One region of the Lysinibacillus sp. A1 genome, then DNA from elsewhere that is predicted to be linked to it. Evidence: riboswitches for the same ligand, from Rfam matches in the RefSeq annotation. Region 1 holds a riboswitch; the other holds the start of a gene.
The links. A riboswitch is a leader RNA that binds a small molecule or an ion and turns the genes downstream of it on or off. The one in region 1 is predicted to bind glycine.
Positions count from the first base shown of each region.

Region 2: it holds a riboswitch for glycine, as region 1 does, so the genes downstream of both, gcvT (glycine cleavage system aminomethyltransferase GcvT) here and PI85_RS09340 (amino acid permease) in region 1, are expected to answer to the same signal.

Region 1 covers NZ_JSZM01000011.1:320,833-328,729, forward strand. Annotated here, with positions in the region: gene PI85_RS09325 (vitamin B12-dependent ribonucleotide reductase) at 360-2,930, opposite strand; gene PI85_RS09330 (biotin/lipoate A/B protein ligase family protein) at 3,118-3,948, opposite strand; gene PI85_RS09335 (rhodanese-like domain-containing protein) at 4,153-4,539, shown strand; glycine riboswitch at 4,939-5,015, shown strand; gene PI85_RS09340 (amino acid permease) at 5,180-6,517, shown strand; gene PI85_RS09345 (glutaminase) at 6,552-7,514, opposite strand; gene PI85_RS09350 (M20 family metallopeptidase) at 7,599-7,897, opposite strand, start outside.
Region 2 covers NZ_JSZM01000006.1:34,599-42,495, forward strand. Annotated here, with positions in the region: gene gcvPB (aminomethyl-transferring glycine dehydrogenase subunit GcvPB) at 1-788, opposite strand, end outside; gene gcvPA (aminomethyl-transferring glycine dehydrogenase subunit GcvPA) at 781-2,127, opposite strand; gene gcvT (glycine cleavage system aminomethyltransferase GcvT) at 2,153-3,256, opposite strand; glycine riboswitch at 3,522-3,615, opposite strand; gene PI85_RS03985 (shikimate kinase) at 3,760-4,275, opposite strand; gene comGF (competence type IV pilus minor pilin ComGF) at 4,474-4,902, opposite strand; gene PI85_RS04000 (hypothetical protein) at 4,895-5,212, opposite strand; gene comGD (competence type IV pilus minor pilin ComGD) at 5,205-5,645, opposite strand; gene comGC (competence type IV pilus major pilin ComGC) at 5,645-5,977, opposite strand; gene comGB (competence type IV pilus assembly protein ComGB) at 5,979-7,061, opposite strand; gene comGA (competence type IV pilus ATPase ComGA) at 7,036-7,897, opposite strand, start outside.

The DNA.
Region 1 (7,897 bases):
AAATGTTGGATTGGTAATGATTCATTCTTGCTTTAATGGAGATTTCACCATAAGGTCATATATTCCAACATAATCAGCCTATTACCAGAAACATTGTTATAAAAGTATCCCACTCTTCCTTTAAGTACAATACTAATCGGCACCAGAACTTTGTCCAAACCCATTCATCAAAATCCTCTCAATAGATAATGAACATGTAGTCGAATAAGTTTTTGATTCTACTGAAGTCATATCAAACCTATAATTTTCAGAAAAATATAAAAAGCAACCTCTTACGGCCATAATACCGAAGAGGTTACTTTTAATCAAAATTTATTACCGTTATCATTCTTTTATTCAAAGAAACTAGAACATAAAATTTACAGGCCGCATTTTAACTGTGCGCCACAGTTTGTACAAGTATTACAGCCGCCCATTTCCTCGACTGTTCCTTTACGACATACTGGACATGTATTTCCTACGTCCGAGCCAATTACCGTCGTGGACTCTAGTGCTTGAATCGTATCAACTAATACGACTGGACGTGTTGTATGTTCTTCTACTAATTCCTCCTCAAATGATAGTTGATCCATATCATTTTCTTCGGCTTTTAGCGTAAGTACCTGTGAATCACGGCTACCATCCACATAGACCGTACCACCTTTAGCGCCACCTTTATATAGTCGCTCATATACTTTTTCAACTTGTTGTACAGTATAGCCTTTTGGCGCGTTTACTGTTTTAGAGATCGATGAATCAATCCATTTTTGAATAATACATTGTACATCCGCATGTGCCTCTGGTTTTAGCTCCATTGCCGTTACAAACCATTCTGGAAGCTCTTGCTCATTAGCCTCTGGATGACGATCTAAATATTCTTTTACAATTTCAGCTTTCACTTCAATGAACTTACCTAGACGGCCAGAACGGTAGTAAGTGAAGGAGAAGTATGGCTCAAGACCTGTTGCTACGCCTACCATTGTTCCTGTTGAACCTGTTGGGGCAACCGTTAATAAATGGGAGTTACGGATACCTGTTGCTAAAATTTGCTCCTTGATGTGAGCAGGCATTTTTTGCATGAAGCCTGTTTCTGTGAAAGCTTTACGTAAACGAGCTGTTTCTTCGTCAGTAGCACCTACTAAGAATGGAAAGCTTCCACGCTCTTTAGCAAGCTCTGTAGACGCCTCATACGCGGTTTCAGCAATTGTTTTAAAGATTTCATCGACTAAAGCATTACCTGCTTCAGAACCGTATTCTTTCTCACAATAAATGAGTAAATCAGCTAGACCCATTACGCCTAGACCAACACGACGCTCACCTAGTGCTTGTACACGGTTTTCCTCTAAGAAGTATGGAGTTGCATCAATAACATTATCCTGCATACGAACACCGACACGAACCGTTTCACGTAGTGCTTCGTAATCTACAGTTTGGTTATCTTTATTCGCAAATTGTGCAAGGTTTACCGCTGCCAAGTTACACACTGAGTATGGCGCAAGGGGCTGTTCCCCACATGGGTTAGTTGCAACAACGCTTTGACCATATGCCTTTGCATTCGTCATATCATTCGCATTGTCGATAAAGAAAATTCCTGGCTCTGCAGAGTATGTTGCACATACGTTAATTAAATTCCACAATTCTTTCGCTTTGATCGTGCGATATGTGCGGATTTTATAGCCCATTTTCTCCCATTCACGAACGTCACCAACATGATGCCATTCTGTGTTGTAAGCATGCATTTCTTCTTTCGAGTATTCTTCAACCGCTGGGAAACGCAGTTCGAAATCAGCATCGTTTTCAACAGCTTCCATAAATTCTTTTGTTAATGTTACGGAGATGTTTGCACCTGTTAAAAACTCTGAGTTATGCACAGTATATGTGCCACCATCACGTAATTTATTTTCAGCCTCACGAATAATGGCTGTATCAAATCCACCTAAACCTTCAATGCTTTTATAGTTTACAATGCCTTGATACATAGCTTCTTCCTGCATAGAAAGTGGCTTGAAGTTTAACTTCTCTTTCGCTAGACGAATGATTGTTTCATCGGTTGTATTTTCAATTAGGTAACGCAGAATACGAGGGTTTTGCATTTTCGAAATAATAAACTCCACAATATCTGGATGCCAATCGGCAAGCATAATCATTTGTGCTCCACGACGTGAGCCACCTTGCTCTACAAGATGTGTTAATTTAGCAATATCATCTAACCAAGAAACAGAACCTGATGATTTACCGTTTACACCACGTGCCAATGTGTTGCGTGGACGTAATGTGGAACCATTTGTTCCTACTCCACCACCACGGCTCATAATTTCCATTACTTGCTTACGGTGATCACTAATACCTTCACGTGAATCCGCAACAAAAGGCATTACGTAACAGTTAAAGAATGTTACATCTGTTTCAGATCCTGCTCCGTAGATTACTCGTCCAGCAGGAATGAACTTTAAGGACACTAATTGCTCATAAAATTTTTCAAACCATTCTTGGCGTTTTTCTGGTGTTTTTTCAACAACCGCCAGTCCTGTTGCATTTCGTTTAGCGATTTGTTCATAAAAAATCTCAAGAGGCTTCTCTAGCACGTCAATTGAACGCGTAATCACACCCGTTTCTTGCTCCTGTGGATCGTCTAAAACGCTACGATAATCTTCCTCAATCAAAATATCAGCTGTTTTTGTAGTCATGTCCAGCTTTTGAATTGTCCCTAAACCACGTGCAGGGAATTTTGGATCAGCTTTTACCGTTAAAACAACAAAGTCACCGGCTTTTAGTGTTTTCTTTTCTGTGTCTTTAAACGAGTAGCGATCGATCATGACAAGTCTTGATACACCTTTGTGCGTGATGTGCATATCAGGCGTTACAGGGTGTACCTGCGGGAATTGTTCGATATCTTTGTTTAACTGTTCAAATTGATTGTTTACATCGGGTTGATGATTTGTGAGTACCATCGTTTTGCCTCCCTTACAAAATAAATACACAATATCATGTGTTGTTAAACACTACATATTGTGTATATGTCTTTAAAAAAGATACTATATATAGATTTTCAATTCAACTCTTGCTTTTTTCAATAGAATCGTAACTACTTGTAATAGCAAGGATTGAACACTTAAAAATATTTTTTTATACCATTTTTTACTTTTTGAAGTTCCACTCATCAGATGCATATTTTTTTTCTTCTAATGCACGGACATATTTTAACTGCTCCTCAGAAAGTGTAAATGGTTTTAATTCAATTTGCAACGATTTTGCAAAACCATCTCGAAAAGCAGTCACACATTGTTCAACTGTCACAGGTTCATCCACAAGACTGTTAATCGCTACTGCTTTCTCTGGTAATTTTCTGCGCATACGATCCTTCGCTTCTTCACTCGAAAAATTAAAGACCGATAATAATTTCTCCTGATCTAAATCTAATAAAATGGCACCATGCTGCAATATAACACCTTTTTGTCGTGTTTGCGCACTTCCTGCTATTTTTTTCCCTTCAACTACCAGCTCATACCAGCTTGGAGCATCAAAGCATACTGCACTTTTCGGACTCTTTAAGTCTGCTCTTTTCTCCTCTGTATCAGGGACACTAAAATAGGCATCCATACCTAAGTTATGGAAACCTTGCAAGATGCCTTCACTTAGCACACGGTACGCCTCTGTCACTGACTCTGGCATATTTGGATAGCTTTCTGTTACGATGACACTATATGTGAGCTCATGCTCATGCAGCACAGCTCGTCCACCAGTTGGTCGACGTACAAAACCTAAGCCTTGCTCACGGACAGCATCTAAATTTATATCTTTTTTGGCTTGCTGAAAATAACCGATTGATAATGTTGCCGGTTCCCACTCATAAAAACGAATGACTGGTGGAATTAACCCCTCACTATGCCAATCAAGTAATGCTTCATCTAGTGCCATATTAAAAGAAGGACTACATTTCCCTGAATTTAAAAAATACCAAGTTGTCATATGTTCATCTCCTACAATTTATAAAAATACCTCAGGCCCCACCTGCGGTTCAACCTTAACGAAGATTACGTTACAGTTCAAGTTGTGGCTTTTCAAACGATATCGACGAATTCGCCACAATCTAGTTAATTTTATCAAACTCATTGGACTATCGCTAGCGCATCTTTTATAATAATAAAGAAGATAGAAAGGGGTAAGAAAATCTTGGACATACTTATCACAATCGGTGTCGTTTTAGTAGTCGTAATTGCATACATCGGTATTAATGCACTAAGACTCAAAAAAGCTGTAACCAACTTAACACAAGAACAATTTATTGAAGGCTATCGTAAAGCGCAGCTAATCGATGTTCGTGAACAAAAAGAATTTGATGCTGGTCACATTCTTGGCGCACGAAATGTTCCTTCCACAACATTACGTCAACGTTATAAAGAAATTCGCCCAGATTTACCAGTATATTTATACTGTCAAAATACAGGCCGTAGCTCACGTGCTGCACTATTTCTTAAAAAACGTGGGTACAACCAAATTTACCAACTTCAAGGCGGCTTCAAAACTTGGACAGGTAAAATAAAAGCCAAAAAATTTTAATATTTCCCTAAAAAAAGTCGTCTCAAAGAACTAGGAGACGGCTTCTTTTTATACAAAAAATTCAGAGTTTCTACTATATTATATCTATTGCAAAATTTTAAGCGGCTATTTCTTACACTCGTTCATACTATAATGATCCTCTTCCTCTCACTTGTCCCCTCTTCATTTCTTCACATAAACCTTTCGTATTTGCGCATACTACGAAAATCTTTGTATGTCCAAAAATACTAATTATCGTTAGTAATTTTCATTTATACACTACATTCTTCTATTTTTCTGAAAATAATATAAATTTCTAGTTGAATAATTGTAAAAGCACTGCTAGGATATATAATATCTTAAAATAATATTTATGATAAAAAATTAATAAGCTATGAATGCTATGGATCAAACTATAGCAGGAGCAGTTCTGGAGAGAGCGCAATGTGCGTCGCCGAAGGGTTCACTATCTCAGGCAAAAGGACAGAGGAGTAATAACAGCTTTTTTAAGCGATGCCATATGATGGTTACGATGATTTCATGAACCATCCGTGATCAAATGGTATTTGTTATTCTGACGTTTTTCCGAGACTAGTGTCACAACTAGTCTCTTTTTTATTTTTCCAGTCATCATTTTTTATGCATCTTTGGGGGGATTAACGTGGAACAGCAACAATTAAAACGTGAATTAAAAAATCGCCATGTACAGCTTATTGCCATTGGTGGGACAATAGGAACCGGCTTATTTCTAGGCTCTGGGAAAGCCATTGCATTAGCAGGGCCTTCGATCATCCTTGCCTATTTAATTGTCGGAACGGCACTCTTTTTTGTTATGCGTGCATTGGGCGAACTATTACTTTCGAATTCAGGATATACATCATTTACGGATTTTGCCTCCGAATACATAGGGCCATGGGCAGGGTATGTAACAGGCTGGACCTACTGGTTCTGTTGGATCATGACGGCAATGGCAGATATTATCGCTGTGGGGGTTTATACACAATATTGGTTTGATATCCCTCAGTGGGTTCCAGCTATTGGTTGTTTAGTAGTATTACTACTATTGAATTTATTAACGGTCAAACTATTTGGGGAGTTAGAATTTTGGTTTGCTATCATTAAAGTAATTACCATTGTGGCGCTCATTATCCTTGGTCTTATTATGTTAGTGACAGGCTTTCAAACAAGCTCTGGGACGGTTTCAGTAGATAATCTTTGGGTCCACGGCGGCCTGTTTCCAAATGGAGTATATGGCTTTTTAATGGCCTTCCAGATGGTTATTTTCGCTTTCGTCGGTGTGGAATTAGTAGGGGTATCGGCAGCCGAGACTGCGGACCCACAAAAAAACATTCCTTCTGCTATTAATAAAATACCATTCCGAATTTTACTCTTTTATGTAGGGGCACTGTTTGTCATCCTATGTATCAATCCATGGTATGAAATGTCTGCCGCAAGCAGTCCATTTGTCCAAGTATTTACATTAGCGGGTATTCCAATTGCTGCAGGTATTATTAATTTTGTTGTGCTCACTTCAGCCGCATCTGCTGGTAATAGTGGTTTATTCTCAACAAGTCGAATGCTCTTTAATCTTGGTAAAAATAAACAAGCATCACCTGCATTTGCTAAGCTCAATAAAAATAGTGTTCCAAGTAACGCACTAGTCATTTCTGCAATTGTTGTATCAGTAGGGGCACTGTTAAGTAAGCTAATGCCAGAGAATGCCTTTAGTATCGTAACGACTATTAGTGCGATTTGCTTCATATGGGTGTGGAGTATTATCATCATTTCTCACATCATCTATAAACGGAAAAATCGTGCCCTACATGAGGCCTCAAGCTTCAAAGCACCGCTGACACCTTTTATTAACTACGTAGTGCTTGCGTTTTTTGCTTTCCTATTAATTGTGATGTTTATTTCTGAGGCAACACGTACAGCTCTTCTACTAACACCTATTTGGTTTATTGCCCTATTCATTCTATATAAAATGAAAAAAAGATGACTTCAGAGCTCACTCTGAAGTCATCTTCTATTCGTTAAAAAATGGTCATATCCCATTCTGTCGCTAAATGTTTCAGCAATTGGACACCTGCGACACTATTCCCAATAGGATCGATGGCTGGTCCATAAATACCTATGCCACAGCCAGCAGGGAATGGTGAATCTAATCCTGCATGACCTGGGACAGCGGTAAGAATGGCACCAGAAACACCACTTTTAGCAGGAAGTCCAATAAACGCCGCAAATTTTCCTGAAGCATTGTACATACCGCATGTTACCATTAAAGCCTTTGCTAATTTTGCCACTTGTTTAGGAAATAATTGTTTCTTTAATAGCGGATGATAGCCATCATTAGCGATAACTAAACCAATCATCGCTAAATCGGATACATTGACTTCAATCGCACATTGCTTTAAGTAAACCTCAAGAGCCGCTTCTACTGGGCAGTCTAAGAAACCAGAATCCATTAAATAGTAGGCTAGTGCTCGATTACGGTTAGCTGTTTGCCACTCGGATTGAAACACTTCCTCGTTGACACTTAATTGCTTACCTATGATTTGCTCTAAAAATTGTAGGATTTTGTCAATCTTCTCCTGTGGTGAATGACCAATCATCATAGAGGAGACAGTAATCGCCCCAGCATTAATCATTGGATTAAAGGGCTTTCCTGGCTGATGACTTTCTAAGCGAATAATAGAGTTGAATGTATCTCCTGTTGGCTCAACATCCACCCTTTCTAATACATAGGGCAATCCTCGATCCATACAGGCCAGTATAAAGGTGATTACTTTGGAAACACTTTGAAGCGTAAATAATTCTGACGTATCACCAGCTTTAATTTCATGCCCTTCAGTGCCAATAATGGCTATGGCTAATTGATTTGGGTCTTTTTTAGCTAATGCAGGGATATAGTTAGCGCACTGTCCTTCTTTTGCGGCAGAGCGAAACTGTGTGACCGATTGTGCCACAAGCTGATCGTGACTAGGTTGTGTTGACATTACTGTGGACTCCTTTCAAAATGTGCAAAAACAGAGTCTTCATAGTTCTCCTATGAAGACTCTATCCATATTTTTGCTATCCTTTTATCGCTTTGGAGGCATTGTCCCCTCCGGAATTAACGATTCATACGTCTCCCCATCAAGACGTTCTTGCCATTCCTTTTTAGCTTCCTCAATCAGTACTGGATTACCCAATAACTCAATCGCAGTACACGCCATAATTTTAGCAGCTTGTAGCATACCTTTATGGGCGATAGGCGTGACACCTTGAGAAACAACTTGCCATGTATGCAGTGGCGTTCCTAATGCCATACATACTGCCGTACATTGAACAGTTGGCACATTCCAGCTAACATCTCCCACATCCGTAGAGCCACCCATGA
Region 2 (7,897 bases), on a different contig from region 1:
CCCATATCGCCAGGACGTGCTTTACTCATAACAGCATTTAAGTTGGCACCATCATAGTACACTTTACCGCCAACAGAGTGGATAAGCTCCGCCATTTCGATGATATTTTCCTCAAATAAACCAAGTGTATTCGGGTTTGTTAACATTAAGGCAGCCGTGTCAGGACCTACTACTTTGCGAAGGTCTTCAATATCAACTAAACCAGTTTCATCTGATTTAACTGTAATTGTTTCAAAGCCTGCTACTGTTGCTGAAGCTGGGTTAGTTCCGTGAGCAGAGTCAGGAACGATAACTTTGTTACGGTGACCTTCTCCATTTGCTTCATGGAAAGCGCGGATCATCATTAATGCTGTCCACTCTCCATGTGCCCCTGCTGCTGGCTGTAATGTCACTTCATCCATACCAGTAATTTCTACTAATGACGTTTGAAGATCATAAAGAAGCTCCATAGCACCTTGTGCTGTTGACTCATCTTGTAGTGGGTGCACATTGGCAAAGCCAGAAAGACGAGCTACCGCTTCATTAATTTTTGGATTATACTTCATCGTACAAGAGCCAAGTGGGTAGAAGCCAGAGTCTACACCATGATTTCTACGAGAAAGTGCTGTGTAGTGACGCATGATATCAAGCTCAGATACTTCAGGTAATTCTGCTGCCTCTGTACGTACTAAATTAGCAGGTAGTATATCTGCTAGATCTACTTCAGGTACATCAAGCGCTTCTAAACTATAGCCAACGCGACCTTCTTTTGAAATTTCAAAAATGAGTGTTTGATTTTCGTTATGCATGAAGAGCCCCCATTTCTGCAACTAGTGCATCAATTTCTTCTTTTGTGCGTAATTCAGTCACAGCAATTAGCACATGATTTTTAAGAGAGTCATAATTTTGACCTAAAGGATATCCACCAATAATACCTTTTTCAATTAAGCCTTTATTGATTTCCTTCATACATTTATTTGTTTTCACTACGATTTCATTAAAATGTGCACCTTGGAATGCTACTGTAAAGCCTGCTGCTTCAAAGGCATTTTTTGCATAACGTGTTTTCGCAATATTTTGTGTAGCCATTTCGCGAATACCTTGTTTCCCTAGAGCTGTCATCGCTACAGAAGCTGCAAGCGCAAGAAGTGCTTGGTTCGAACAAATATTAGAAGTGGCTTTATCGCGACGGATATGTTGTTCACGTGCTTGTAGTGTTAATACATAACCACGACGTCCTTCACCATCTACTGTTTCACCAACAAGACGACCTGGCACCTTACGCATTAATTTAGTTGTCACTGCAAAGAAACCACAGTGTGGACCACCAAATGCTTCAGAGATACCGAAAACTTGTGCATCACCTACACAAATATCAGCTCCTAGTTTACCTGGAGGAGTTAAAATACCTAGGGCAAGTGGGTTAGACGATACTACGAATAAGCTTTTTGCTTCATGCGCAATATCACCAATTACTTGAATATCCTCAACTTGACCAAAGAAGTTTGGATATTGAGCAATAACTGCTGCCGTATTGTCGTCAATTAGCTCTTTTAAAGCTGCAATATCAGTCACACCATCTTTATGTGGAATTGTAACGATTTCTATAGATTGACCATAGGCATATGTAGCCACAACATCACGATATTCTGGGTGTACCGTTTCAGAGACTAAAATTTTCTTACGACGTGTATGTCCAGCTGCCAACATTCCTGCTTCAGCCAATGCTGTACCACCGTCATACATAGAAGAGTTAGCAAGATCCATACCCGTAAGCTCTGCAATCATTGTTTGGAATTCAAAAATAGCTTGAAGCTCACCTTGTGAAATTTCAGGTTGATAGGGTGTATAAGCTGTATAAAACTCTGAGCGAGAAATAACATGATCCACGATCACGGGCTTGTAGTGGTTATAAACGCCTGCACCTAAAAACGATGCATTCGCATTTGTGTCTTTGTTTTTACCAGCAAGTGCCGTTAACTCTTTTAATAAAGCAGATTCCGATTTTGCTGCCTTGATGTCATAAAGTCCTTTAAAACGTACTTTCTCTGGAATATCCTCGAATAATTCATCAACTGAGGATACACCGATTACGTCTAACATTTCTTTTTGATCTTGCTCCGTCATTGGTAAATAACGATGTTTCATAAATGTAGGTCCCTCTTTTCAGCTATTATTTTGAACGCTTGTAAAACGGTGTTTCAACTGTAATTACTTTTAGTTGCTTACCACGGATTTCAATTTCTAATTCATTTCCGATAGTTGTGAATTGACTGTCAATTAACGCGTGACCAACATTACGTTTTGAGGAAGGAAGCTGTGTTCCTGTTGTAACTTCACCAATTTCCTGACCATCTTTAAATACTTTATAGCCATGGCGTGGAATCCCTTTATCGATCATTTCAATGCCGACTAGTTTGCGTGGAAGACCATTTTCCTTCTGAGCTACTAATGCATCATGACCAATAAAATCTTCTTTATTTAATTTCACAGCAAAGCCAATACCTGCTTCTAGAGGAGAAATGGTTGCTGATAATTCTTGACCGTAAAGTGGCAGACCCGCTTCAAAACGTAGTGTATCTCGACATCCTAGACCTGCAGGAACAACACCTTTGTCTTGACCAGCATCCAAAATTTTACCCCATAGCGCTTTAATATCTTCTGGTGCTCCATATAATTCGAAGCCATCTTCTCCTGTGTATCCACTACGAGAAACTAACACTTTATGTCCTGCAACTTCTACATTCTCTTGGAATCGGAAAAATTTAATGGCACTTACATCAGTTGAAGTTAGGGATTGAAGAACTTCCTCTGCTAAAGGTCCTTGTAGGGCAATTTGTGCATAGGCTTCCGATTGATTGTCAATCGTCACATCATATTGATGTTGATTTTCCAGCATCCAATCATAGTCTTTTTCGATATTTGCTGCATTCACGCATAATAAATAGTGTTGATCTGCTAGCTTATACGTTAGTAAATCATCGACAACACCGCCGTCCTCATAACACATTGCTGTGTATTGTGCCTGACCAGTAGCTATTTTTGAAACATCATTGGATAAAAGATTTTGTAAAAAATCTAATGTATCGGGACCGGTTACTAAAATTTCACCCATATGGGATACATCAAATAATCCCGCACGATTACGTACTGCATCATGTTCATCTTTAATAGAGGAGAATTGAACTGGTAATTCCCATCCACCGAAGTCAACCGTCTTAGCACCGTATTTCGCATATTCTTCAAATAGAGGTGTACGTTTTAATTCATTCGTCATTCTTTTTTGCCCCCTTATTGTTAGTTACATTTTTACTGGTAGTAGTTCGTCTGCTTTTTGTATGGGTACAATCATGACTTAGCAAAGTAATAAGGTTCACGGCGTACCTAAAGACATAAAAAAAGACAGACGAACCCCTTTTCGGGATTCTCTGTCCTTGCACCTGAAAGTTACACCAGACTAACTCGCATGGTTGATACTGCCAATTAGTCGGCTTTCCCCTTTGGTGGCTGCTATTGTTATACTACAGCTCTCTCCAGAGTTGCGTCTTATACGAGTCCTTTTACCTGAGAGATTCATAGCCATTGCTACTTGCTCCTTCGGTGGCGTTTAATTACGCTCTCTCCCCGTATAATCATCCGCCCAAGATACATCTTGGTACTATTTAGTATTCAATGAACATTTAGTTACTTATTTGTCTATATCCTAACATTAAATGCATTGAAAAGGCAATCATTTTTTAAAAGATAATAAAATACGAACATTAATAGACTTTATATCCTTCATCGTTCGTTTTTAAGTCTTTTTACTTGGAACACCAAATACTCTAAAATTTGACGAATGGTTCTGCCCTCTGTCAGGACCTGAATATGCCCTGCATCACGATAAAACTTCCTTCTGTAATGATACAGACTTTCTAGCTCCTCTTTTGTCGAGCTTTGTACGATCGGTCTGTTAGGATCATGCTGAACTCGTTTATAAATATCCTCAAACGAAGCATCTAAAAAAAATACTAAGCCACTACGTCTCATAATTTTTCGATTTTCAGCATTCATCGCAACTCCACCGCCCGTAGAAATAATACAAGCCTCATCGCGGAAACTTTTCAAAAATTCTGTTTCTATTTTTCGAAAATGGGCCTCTCCGTACTTTTCAAAAATCTGCGGGATGGACATTCCTTGCTGTCTCACTATTTCATGATCCATATCATAATATGGCATCTTTAATAAAAAGCTTAAACGTCTTCCTAAAGCACTCTTTCCACTACCCATAAAACCAACTAAATATATTTTTCGCAATTCGAATCACCTTCTTATAACTACGATTCTACACTGTCTGACAAAATTTGTCCCAATAAATTTATCGTAGCTTGAACATTCAATTTTTCGAGCCCATCATATGTTTGAAATTGCATTTCATATGACATACAATACGCAAGAAGAAAAGTAGTTACAAGAAATAATAATGCAATTGCGATTAAAAAAATAGCCCCACTGTCATTTTTCAATAATTGGCACATAGAAGGTTCGCTCCTTTTGCATACCACTAGGCATTTCCACCGCTACCGTCAGCATATTTCCGCTATAAGTGAACTGACATTTATTGATGCCATTTAGCATGGGAACATGTCCTCCATTTACTTGTTCACGAATGGTATTACGATAGCAATCAATATAATGGATAGATTCTGTGGTCTGGAAAGTGATTCTTTTGTGATCATCCCGCACGGAGAACGTTAAAATATCCTTTAACCCTTTATTTAAATCATACACAAACAGCTCCCATTTTGACTGCTCATCCGTTTGCATAGTTGAGGTCATTTCAGCATACCACAGCATAATTAGGACAAAAAGATGAGAAATAAGCACAAACACAATTAATTGAAACATTGCTTCTAGTAAGGTATAGCCCTTCTCATTATTCATGGACATTTCCTGTAAGGGAAATACATTTTTGGCGTGGCTTGAGTATGTTGTGAAAACGAACACAAATTTCTTCACCATTAAACACCCATTGATACTCAACCTGTTCAATAATTCTTGTGCCCTCAGTTTGTTGAACAGCTTGAAATAATTTCAGGCCCTCATACGCTGTTTCAGCTGCAATCATTTCCATTTTTTTATTCATAAGATTCGTTTTCATCGTATAGGTAATAGGCAATAAGGAGCTGCAAAGTAACATCAAGATGCCCATTGCCAAAATCGTTTCAATAAAAGAATAGCCTGACTCATTCAATTCTCGCTCTCCCTCGCCCTAATGTAATGATTACTTTTTTCTTTCCCTGTTGCGTTTGAAACGCGATAGTACCAGCTGACCTGACATTGCCATTAACATTATAAACAATCGTATAAATAGAGCTCTCATCAGGCAAAAATTCGACTCCTTTAGGGAATGGTCGTTCATATAAATTGGAAAAAGCATCTTTTTGAATAACGTAGCGCCTTGTAGAGCTTTCAAATTTCATCGCGATATACTGTCGCTGGTTCATGCTATAGGTTTGAATATACTGAATGTCTAGTTGAACTTGAGTAAAAAAACGATCTAATTCCTTTGACTCCGCTAATTGTAAAGAGAATTTGCTAACAATGGCTGTTAAACTCATAACAAGAAATAAAACAATCAGCATTTCGAGGATCGTAAAGCCCCATTCATTTTGTCGTTCTCTCATTAACCATTCGTACCTGCACCGACATTTGCTAAACGTACCTCTCCCTTAGTCGTAATAACTATTTCTTCTTTATTAGGAAAAGTTGTTTCATTTTCTTTCAAATAGCCTTCTTTCACTAAATCCTCTAAAGTTGGATATGCCATAAAATCCACTCTATAGGCTTCTACTTGCCCCTGTACCATATTAATATAGGCAGCACAGCCCTTCTCATCAATCGTAGCGAAGTGCTTCGTAACATTTGGAATTGTAATTAAAATAAGGATGGAAATGATTAACAAAACAATGAGCATTTCGATTAAAGTAAAACCATTTTGTTGTTTAATATGTTTCATCTTAGTCCTCCAAAACTAAATCAATCATATGATAAATTGGTAATAGTAAACTGACATAGGCCGCTAAAATACATATAGCAATTACAATAAAGAAGCTTGGTTGGATGAAGGCGAGCACCTTCTGCAATAGTTGTTCCTGTTTTTCCAGTAATAGTTCGCTGTATAATGTAAGTTCCTTCCCTAAGTAGCCACTCTGTTCTCCATGTTCTACGAAGGTAGCAAAATCCTTATGAAAAAAAGACATCATTTGTACGGCTTGAGTCAATGACTCTCCAAAGATTACCCTTTCTTTAATACGCAGAGACAGATGCTGTAGAAACGGTTGAAAGGATTGTTCTTCTAGAATTTGAAGGCTAGCCTGCAATGAAAACCCACTGTGCAGCAAACTTCCTAAATAGGCAGCAAATTGTCTTGTCCATGAGAGTCGAATATAGATTTTAAAAAGTGGGATTTTTAATAGTATTGATAGTCGTCGGGGAATGGGCTGGCGTTTGAGATAGAAGTGTAAAACCAATAAACTGACTATTACAATCGAAGCTGTTACCATCACCAAATCGGGGACATGCAGTAATAGTTTAGATAGCGCCACAATTGTCTTCTCACCTTCAATCGAGCGACTTGATACCATCTTTTCAATATTAGGTAAGAAAATCGTTCGAAATACAAAGAATAGCAACAATAAAAATAAAATTAGCATGACAGGATATACAAGCAATTTAATTAACTTTTTCTTTGTTTGCTCACCGACAATCATTTGCATTGCCACACCTTTTAATACTTCAAGCAAATGCCCATTGTTTTCTGCCACTTTGATCGCTACTAAATGATGTTTAGCCAACTGCAATGTTTCCAAAATGCTTGTTACACCTTCACCTTGCCTAAGTTTTTCATCAATTTGTTGCTGAATTTCCTCATGAACATCTATATGATGAGGGAGTAGCATTGAGATAGCCTGTGGAAATAAGTAGCCCTCCTGCATTAATACAGATAAACGTTGAATAAATTGCGCTTGCTCTTTTACACGCCATTTGGTAGCTCTGTTGTAATATAATTGAAATTTAGCGATGTATGTTTGTAACTGCATAATGGCTCTCCACAAATTCTTTTTGTCCCTTTAAGGTTAATTCGTATGGTAGCTGAAAATCCCCCTTATTTAAAATAGCGGAAATGGCCTGATTGAGATGAATATCCGATAAAATTTCGTACAACGCAAGACGATCATCTTGTAAGGCTGATGAATGAAAAAGGATTTGAGCAACAATACCAATGATCGTTTGCCGAAGCTCATCTATCGACACCCCTAAGTCCATTAAACGGTAAAGACAGCTAATCGAATCCTTCGCATGGATGGTTGAAACAACTAAATGGCCCGTCAAGCTTGCCTCGATGGCAATTTTTGCTGTTTCCTTATCTCGAATTTCCCCAATCATGATCACATCAGGTGAATGTCGCAAAATAGCTTTTAACCCCGTAGCGTATGTAACACCTGCTCGTTCATTCACTTGAATTTGAAGTAAATTGGCTTGGTTATTCTCTACTGGGTCTTCCAAGGAAATTACATGTCTATTTAATTCGGTAGAACAATAATGGATTAAAGAATAAAGTGAAGTGGACTTACCAGATCCTGTCGCCCCTGTAAAAAACAAAAGGCCCTGACGATTCTGTACTAGTTCCATTAATTTGTGGGCGGAGCTTTTAAAAAAACATAAGGAAGTTAGTGGAAAAGAATGATTTTGGAGAAGTAAGCGGATAATGAGGCTTTCTTTTAAAAATACGGAAGGCAGTGTAGATACTCGAAAGGCATATGACTGTTGCTCCATCGCCTTTTGGAATGAGCCGCTTTGAGGTTTACGACGCTCACTTATATCTAATTGCGCCAGAAACTTATAATAGGATATCATCCGGTCCGCCAAATCGTTT